Regions from separate parts of the Streptomyces sp. NPDC057002 genome, predicted to be linked through region 1. Evidence: riboswitches for the same ligand, from Rfam matches in the RefSeq annotation. Region 1 holds a riboswitch; the other holds the start of a gene.
The links. A riboswitch is a leader RNA that binds a small molecule or an ion and turns the genes downstream of it on or off. The one in region 1 is predicted to bind glycine.
Positions count from the first base shown of each region.

Region 2: linked by a shared signal. The riboswitch ahead of gcvP (aminomethyl-transferring glycine dehydrogenase) and the one ahead of gcvT (glycine cleavage system aminomethyltransferase GcvT) in region 1 are both predicted to bind glycine.

Region 1 covers NZ_JBHURZ010000008.1:300,236-304,438, forward strand. The annotation lists gene ACFT32_RS34545 (enhanced serine sensitivity protein SseB) at 1-75, opposite strand, end outside; gene ACFT32_RS34550 (AAA family ATPase) at 424-1,092, opposite strand; glycine riboswitch at 1,275-1,375, shown strand; glycine riboswitch at 1,377-1,503, shown strand; gene gcvT (glycine cleavage system aminomethyltransferase GcvT) at 1,543-2,673, shown strand; gene gcvH (glycine cleavage system protein GcvH) at 2,799-3,176, shown strand; gene glyA (serine hydroxymethyltransferase) at 3,191-4,203, shown strand, end outside.
Region 2 covers NZ_JBHURZ010000015.1:56,115-60,317, forward strand. The annotation lists gene gcvP (aminomethyl-transferring glycine dehydrogenase) at 1-2,004, opposite strand, end outside; glycine riboswitch at 2,181-2,276, opposite strand; gene ACFT32_RS43255 (PRC-barrel domain-containing protein) at 2,390-2,764, shown strand; gene ACFT32_RS43260 (DNA polymerase IV) at 2,782-4,185, opposite strand.

The sequences.
Region 1 (4,203 bases):
GCCGGGCCATCCGCCGTGCGGGTGTGTCTGCGTCTGCGCCGGGAAGTCCGCGGAGAAGTCCGCCGGGAAGTCCATCTGCCTACCGCCTGCCTGGAACCACTGCTGTGGCTCAAAGGCTAGCGGCTCGGGAACGGGGGACGGCCACCCCGTGAACCACGATGGGGGGCCGCGGGCGAACGGTCCGTTGCTCTCCGGGCCGACCGACCACGGTTGCCCGCCCATGAACACGGTTCACCGACCCGTGCCGCCTGCCCCATGAACACGATTCACCGACCACGGCCGCCGACCCCACGAACACGGCTGACCACCTGCGGCCGCCGGCCCTGTGAACCCGGCTCACCCACCGCGGCCGCCAGCCCTGTGACCAGAGCCGCCGGCCGCGGACGGCCGGTCCCGTCCGCGCCGGTTCACGGGCCGGGGCCGTCAGCCCGCGAAGGCGATGCGGTGCAGGGTGTTCGCCGCGTCGCGGTCGGCGAGGATCGCCGAGCCGCAGCCCGTGGGGAGTTCGCCGCGCTCCACCTCTCGCAGGAGGCGGTGGGTGGCCGCGCGGTGGCGCAGGAACGCGTACCGCGACACACCGCGGCCGCGGTCGCGCTGGCCGGCCAGGGCCTGCTCGGGGGTGACGTCGAGCATCAGCAGATGCAGCGTGCCGCCCCGGCGGCGGGCCTCGCGGGCGAGCCAGCGGCGGACCCAGGCCTGTGTGCCGCAGTCGTGCACGACGACGCCCTCGCCGGTGCGCAGGGCGCGCCGCAGCCCGGCGTAGTGGGCGAGGCGGACGAGCGGGCGGTAGACCGCGTACGGCAGGGCGCGCGGCATGCGGCGGTCCCAGTGGTCGCGGGTGTCCTGGGAGTCGATACGCCGGCCCGGCACGGTGCGCCGCATCAGCGTGGACTTGCCGCTGCCTGGCAGGCCCGTGACCACGACGATGTCGCGGGGGCCGAACAGCAGCGCGTGCGGGCCGCGGCCGGCGCGCTCGCGCAGATCGCGGACGACCGGCACCGGCTGCGGGCCGCAGGCCGCGCGTACCGGAGCGGTCGGCTGCTCGGGCAGCGCGATGCCCGACGTCGTGGCGTACGCGGTGGTCCTGTTCACCGTGATCGTCCTCCCCTGGGGCCAGGTACGGAGTCCCATGCCCGCCGAGTGTAAAGAGAAGGTAATGCCCGATGTCTCTGGTTTTAGTCCTCTTCCTGCAACAGGCCTGCTACAGGGTGGTCCCCCTGCCACCCCGCGACGATGCGTGCAATGATGTGCGCGCCAACTGCATACCGGCCGTTTGAATCCGCGCGGGAGAGTCCCCAGCACCGTCCGACGCTGGGGCGCCGAAGGAGCAAGTCCCTCCCTTGAATCTCTCAGGCCCCGTTACCGCGCGGGCGAGGCACATCTGAAAAGCGGGCCGCACCCTTCTCCGGAGTCCGGGGAAACGGCGTGGCCCCACCCAAGGTGCAAGCCGTGTCCCGTGTGGTCATGGCGAACCTCTCAGGTTCCGATGACAGATGGGGAGGAACGACCTCGCCCGTCATGCCTTTGGGAGACGACCGACCGATGAGCAGTACAGGAGAACTCCGCCACACCGCGCTCGATGCCCTGCATCGTGCGCTCGGCGCGACGATGACCGACTTCGCCGGCTGGGACATGCCCCTGCGCTACGGCTCCGAGCGTGACGAGCACAACGCGGTGCGTACGAAGGCCGGGCTGTTCGACCTCTCCCACATGGGGGAGATCACCGTCACCGGGCCGGGGGCCGCCGCCCTCCTCGACCACGCGCTGGTCGGCAACATCGGCGGGGTCAAGCCCGGCCGCGCCCGCTACACCATGATCTGCCAGGCCGACGGCGGCATCCTCGACGACCTGATCGTGTACCGGCTGGCCGAGACCGAGGCCCCCGAGTTCATGGTCGTGGCCAACGCCTCCAACGCCCAGGTGGTCCTGGACGCCCTGGTGGAACGTTCCGCCGGCTTCGACGCCGAGGTGCGCGACGACCGGGACGCCTACGCGCTGCTCGCCGTGCAGGGGCCGGAGTCCCCGGGGATCCTGAAATCCCTCACCGACGCCGACCTCGACGGCCTGAAGTACTACGCCGGTCTGCCCGGCACGGTCGCGGGTGTCCCGGCCCTCATCGCCCGCACCGGATACACCGGCGAGGACGGCTTCGAGCTGTTCGTGAAGCCCGAGCACGCCGTCGAGCTGTGGCAGGCCCTCACCAAGGCGGGCGAGGGCGCCGGTCTGGTCCCGTGCGGGCTGTCCTGCCGCGACACGCTGCGCCTTGAGGCGGGCATGCCGCTGTACGGGCACGAGCTGAGCACCTCCCTGACGCCCTTCGACGCCGGACTCGGCCGGGTGGTGAAGTTCGAGAAGGAGGGCGACTTCGTGGGCCGCCAGGCCCTGACCGAGGCCGCCGCGCGCGCCGAGCAGAACCCGCCCCGCGTCCTGGTCGGCCTCGTCGCCGAGGGCCGTAGGGTCCCGCGCGCCGGGTACCCGGTCGTCACCGGCGGCGAGGTGATCGGCGAGGTCACCTCCGGCGCCCCCTCCCCCACGCTCGGCAAGCCGATCGCGATGGCGTACGTCGACCCCGCGCACGCGGCGCCCGGCACACCCGGTGTGGCCGTGGACATCCGGGGCAGTCACGAGCCGTACGAGGTCGTGGCGCTGCCGTTCTACAAGCGCCAGAAGTAGAGACTGGCCAAGCGCCAGAAGCAGACACCGGCCGCGGGCCGTCACAGCGGTCCCGGGCATCACACCCCCGCTCACCAGCGGTCCCCCTTCATCAGCACTCCCGCGCGTACAGGAGAATCCAGGCCATGAGCAACCCCAAAGAGCTGCGTTACAGCAAGGAGCACGAGTGGCTGTCGGGCGCCGAGGACGGCGTCTCGACGATCGGCATCACGGAGCACGCGGCGAACGCGCTCGGCGACGTCGTCTTCGTCCAGCTCCCGGAGGTCGGTGCCACCCTGTCCGCGGGCGAGACCTGCGGCGAGCTGGAGTCGACCAAGTCGGTGTCCGACCTCTACTCCCCCGTCTCCGGTGAGGTCACCGAGGTCAACGAGGACGTCGTGAACGACCCGTCGCTGGTGAACTCGGCCCCCTTCGAGGGCGGCTGGCTGTTCAAGGTGCGCGTCACGGACGAGCCGGGCGACCTGCTCTCCGCCGACGAGTACACCGCGTTCTCCGCCGGCTGAGAGGTCGTAGCCGTATGTCCGTCCTGAACACATCCCTGCACGAGTTCGACCCGGCCGTCGCCGCCGCGGTCGACGCCGAGCTGCACCGGCAGCAGTCCACGCTCGAGATGATCGCCTCGGAGAACTTCGCCCCGGTCGCGGTCATGGAGGCACAGGGCTCGGTCCTCACCAACAAGTACGCCGAGGGCTACCCGGGCCGCCGCTACTACGGCGGCTGCGAGCACGTCGACGTGGTCGAGCAGATCGCGATCGACCGCGTCAAGGAGCTGTTCGGCGCCGAGCACGCCAACGTCCAGCCGCACTCCGGCGCCCAGGCCAACGCCGCCGCGATGTTCGCGCTGCTCAAGCCGGGCGACACCATCATGGGTCTGAACCTCGCGCACGGCGGGCACCTGACCCACGGTATGAAGATCAACTTCTCCGGCAAGCTCTACGACGTCGTCGCATACCACGTCGGCGACGACGGCCGGGTCGACATGGCCGAGGTGGAGCGGCTGGCGAAGGAGTCCCGGCCGAAGCTGATCGTCGCGGGCTGGTCGGCCTACCCGCGGCAGCTGGACTTCGCCGAGTTCCGCCGGATCGCGGACGAGGTCGGCGCGTACCTGATGGTCGACATGGCGCACTTCGCCGGGCTCGTGGCGGCGGGGCTGCACCCGAACCCCGTTCCGCACGCGCACGTGGTGACCACGACCACCCACAAGACGCTGGGCGGCCCGCGCGGCGGTGTGATCCTCTCCACGGCCGAGCTCGCCAAGAAGATCAACTCCGCTGTCTTCCCCGGTCAGCAGGGCGGACCGCTGGAGCATGTGATCGCGGCCAAGGCGGTCTCGTTCAAGGTCGCGGCCTCCGAGGACTTCAAGGAGCGCCAGCGCCGTACGCTGGAGGGTGCCCGCATCCTGGCCGAGCGTCTGGTGAAGGACGACGTCCGGGCCGTGGGCGTGGACGTCCTGTCCGGCGGCACGGACGTGCACCTCGTCCTGGTCGACCTGCGCCACTCGGAGCTGGACGGACAGCAGGCCGAGGACCG
Region 2 (4,203 bases), on a different contig from region 1:
GATCTCGGAGACGTGCTCCTCGAACACGCCGTGCGTGGACGGGTAGGTGATCATCAGCACGGCCAGCTCGTCACGGTGCTGCTCGATCTTCGCCCGCAGGTCCTCGACGTCGATCTCGCCGTCCTCGGCGGTCTTGACGACGACGACCTTCATGCCCGCCATCACCGCGCTCGCGGCGTTGGTGCCGTGCGCGGACGACGGGATCAGGCAAACGGTGCGCTGCGCGTCCCCGTTGGCCCTGTGGTACCCGCGTACGGCGAGCAGACCGGCCAGCTCGCCCTGCGAGCCGGCGTTCGGCTGGAGGGACACCTTGTCGTACCCGGTGACCTCGGCGAGACGGTCCTCCAGCTCGTGGATGAGCGTGAGGTAGCCCTCGGCCTGCGCCGCGGGGGCGAACGGGTGCAGCTGCCCGAACTCGGGCCAGGTGACCGGCTCCATCTCCGTGGTCGCGTTGAGCTTCATGGTGCAGGAGCCCAGCGGGATCATGCCGCGGTCGAGCGCGTAGTCGCGGTCGGCCAGCCGACGCAGATAGCGCAGCATGGCGGTCTCGGAGCGGTACTGGTGGAAGACCGGATGGGTCATGTACTCGTCGGACCGCAGCAGGGCACCGGGGAGCCCGTCCTCCGTGGCGGCGTCCAGCGCCTCGACGACACCCTCGACCCCGAACGCGGCCCATACGGCACGCAGCTGGGCCCGCGTCGTGGTCTCGTCGCAGGAGATCGAGACCTGGTCGGCGTCGACGAGACGCAGGTTGACCCCGTTCCGAGCCGCGGCGGCCACGACCTCGGCGGCCCGGCCCGCGACGCGCGCGGTCAGGGTGTCGAAGTAGGCGCCGTGCACGACCTCGACACCGCCGTTCGCGAGCCCGGCGGCGAGGACCGTGGCGTACCGGTGGGTGCGCCGCGCGATGCTCCTCAGGCCCTCCGGCCCGTGGTAGACGGCGTACATGCCGGCCATCACGGCGAGCAGCACCTGGGCGGTGCAGATGTTGCTGGTGGCCTTCTCACGACGGATGTGCTGCTCACGCGTCTGCAGCGCCAGCCGGTAGGCCTTGTTCCCGTCGGCGTCCACGGACACACCGACGAGCCGCCCGGGCAGGCTGCGCGCCATCTTCTCCCCGACGGCCATGTAACCGGCGTGCGGTCCGCCGAAGCCCATCGGCACACCGAACCGCTGCGTCGTACCGACCGCGATGTCCGCGCCGAGCTCACCGGGCGACTTCAGCAGGGCCAGCGCGAGTAGATCGGCGGCGACGGTGACGAGCGCCCCGAGCTCGTGCGCCTGGTCGATGACCGGCTTGATGTCCCGTACGGCTCCGGAGGCGCCCGGGTACTGGATCAGCACGCCGTTGATCTCGCGCTCGGCGATCTCGGCGGGGATGCCGTCCCCGAGATCGGCGACGACGACCTCGACACCGGTCGGCTCGGCCCTGGTCTCGATCACGGCGATGGTCTGCGGCAGCGCGTCCGCGTCGACCAGGAACAGACCCTTCTTGTTCTTGCCCAGCCGCCGCGACAGCGCCATGGCCTCGGCCGCCGCGGTGCCCTCGTCGAGCAGGGAGGCGCCGGAGGTCGGCAGTCCGGTCAGGTCGGCGACCATGGTCTGGAAGTTGAGCAGCGCCTCGAGCCGGCCCTGCGAGATCTCCGGCTGGTAGGGCGTGTAGGCCGTGTACCAGGAGGGGTTCTCCATGACGTTGCGCATGATGACCGGCGGCGTGAACGTGCCGTAGTAGCCGAGCCCGATCATGGAGCCGAGGACCTGGTTGCGGTCGGCGAGGGAGCGCAGCTCGGCGATCACCTCGGCCTCGCTGCGGGCGCCCGGCAGGTCCAGTGCCTCGGCGCTCTTGATCACGGCCGGAACGGCGGCGGCCGTCAGCTCATCCAGCGAGCCGTAGCCGACGTGCGCGAGCATCTTGGCGCACGCCTCGTGGTCGGGGCCGATGTGGCGCTGCTCGAAGGGAACTGCCTCTTCGAGCTCGGAGAGCGGAATGCGATGGGCGGTCATATGCGGAGGCCTCCTGGTCTGACACGACCTTCGAGGGGCACCACGGCACGGGTACCCGGACGGCCTCCCCCTCTGTCATGTCAACCTGAGAGCTTCACCGGATCGCCCGAAGGCCTCCGGCTTTCACCGTCGGTGAGAGCGGAAGCCGTGACATCCGCCCTGCTTTCCAGAGTGACCTCGTCCGTGCGGTACGTGAGCCTGAGAGATTCCGGGGAGGATTTGCTCCTTCGGCGCCTCCGATGATGTCTGGAGGACTCTCCCGCACGGGGTCAGCAGCCGTTGTCAGCCTACCAGCGCGGCCAACGCACGAACCTTCGAGTGGCCACCTCCTCGAATGTGCCGTTTTGTAGTGGTTACGGATGAGTTGCGACCATGTGGAGGGCCCGTGCGAACCGATATCGATCCGCGCAACCTGATCGGCCGCAAGGCGTTCGACCGCAATGGAACCAGGATCGGCACGATCGACGAGGTGTACCTCGACGACGCCACCGGCGTGCCGGAGTGGGCGGCCATACGGACCGGCCTGTTCAGCCGGGACGCCTTCGTCCCCCTGGAGCCCAGCGAACTGATCGACGGCGCCCTCCACGTGCCCTTCGACCGCGCCCTCATCAAGGACGCCCCCGACTTCGGCGTGGGCCGCCACCTCTCCCCGGAGCAAGAACTCCAGCTCTACCACCACTACGGCCTCGACGTCGCCGCCCCTCCCCCGCTTCAGGACCACGACTTCGGCAAACTGGCCGGCACCGACGAGACGGCCTGAAGCCCCCGACGGGCCGCCTAAGGGGCGGCGGAGCGCAGCCCCACACCCCCGGAGTCACCATCCGGCTCATCGCCCCCCTGCGGCTCTCGTAACACCAGCGGCAACGGATCCGCCGGCTCCAGCTCCGGATCGTCGACCCGGAAGGTGCGCACACGCCCGGGCTCCGAGTCGGGCGTCTCGAACCGTACGGTGACCCGTCCCAGGCCGCTGCCCTGCACCCACCCGTGCCCGAACCCGGCATGCCGCACATCGTGCCCGGCCGGCCAACGCCGCTCGGCCGGCGCGGGCCGCTCCTCGACCGGCGCCGCGGAGTGCTCCTCGACCGGGTCCTCCGCGACCGCCCGCTGACCGGCCGCCTGCGCGAACAGGTCCTCCTGCGTGTAGTCGGCGAGCCCGCTGACGCCCACCCCGAGCAGCCGCACGCCGCCCGTCGTGTCGACCGAGTCCAGCAGTCTGGCCGCCGCCTCACGGATCACCCCGGGATCGTCCGTCGGCCCCCGCAGCGTCTCGGAACGGGTGCGCGTCGAGAAGTCGTACCGCCGCACCTTCAGCACGATGGTCCGCCCGGACAGCCCGGCCTCGCGCAGCCGCCGTACACAGCGGTCGGCGAGCCGCTGCACCTCCAGCCCGACCCGCAGCCGGTCGTGGATGTCCACGTCGTAGGTGTCCTCGACCGACACCGACTTCGCTTCCCGCTCCGCCACCACGGGCCGGTCGTCCCGCGCCAGGGCCATGGCGTAGAGCCCGTGCCCGTGCGCCTTCCCCAGCAGCCGCACCAGTTCGTCCTCACCGGCCTCGGCGATCTCCTCGACCGTGGTGATCCCGGCCCGCCGAAGATGGTCGCCCGTGGCCGGCCCGACTCCCGGCAGGGTCCGCACCGACATCGGCCCCAGCATGGCCCGCTCCGTCCCCGGCTCGATCATCACCAGCCCGTCGGGCTTGGCCTGCTCCGAGGCGATCTTCGCGAGCATCTTGCACGCGGCCAGCCCCACCGACCCCGTGAGTCCGGTGACGGCCCTGATGTCCGCACGCAGTTTCACCCCGGCCAGCCGCGCCGACCGCTCGTCCCAGGCCGTCCCACCGGCTTCCAGGTCCACGAACGCCTCGTCCAGGCTCAACGGCTCCACCAGCGGCGACAGCGCCCGCAGCAGCTCCATCACCCGCTCGCTGATCGCCCGGTAGAACCCGAAGCGCGGCACGAGATACGCGGCGTTGGGCGCGAGCCGCCGGGCCTGCGCCATGGGCAGCGCCGAGTGCACCCCGAAGACCCGGGCCTCGTACGACGCGGTCGCGACCACACCCCGCGGCCCGAGTCCGCCCACGACCACGGCCTTCCCGCGCAGGCTCGGCTTGGACGCCTGCTCCACCGAGGCGAAGAAGGCATCCATGTCGAGATGCAGGATCGTGGGCGCGGTTCTCACAACTCCGATGCTGCCCTA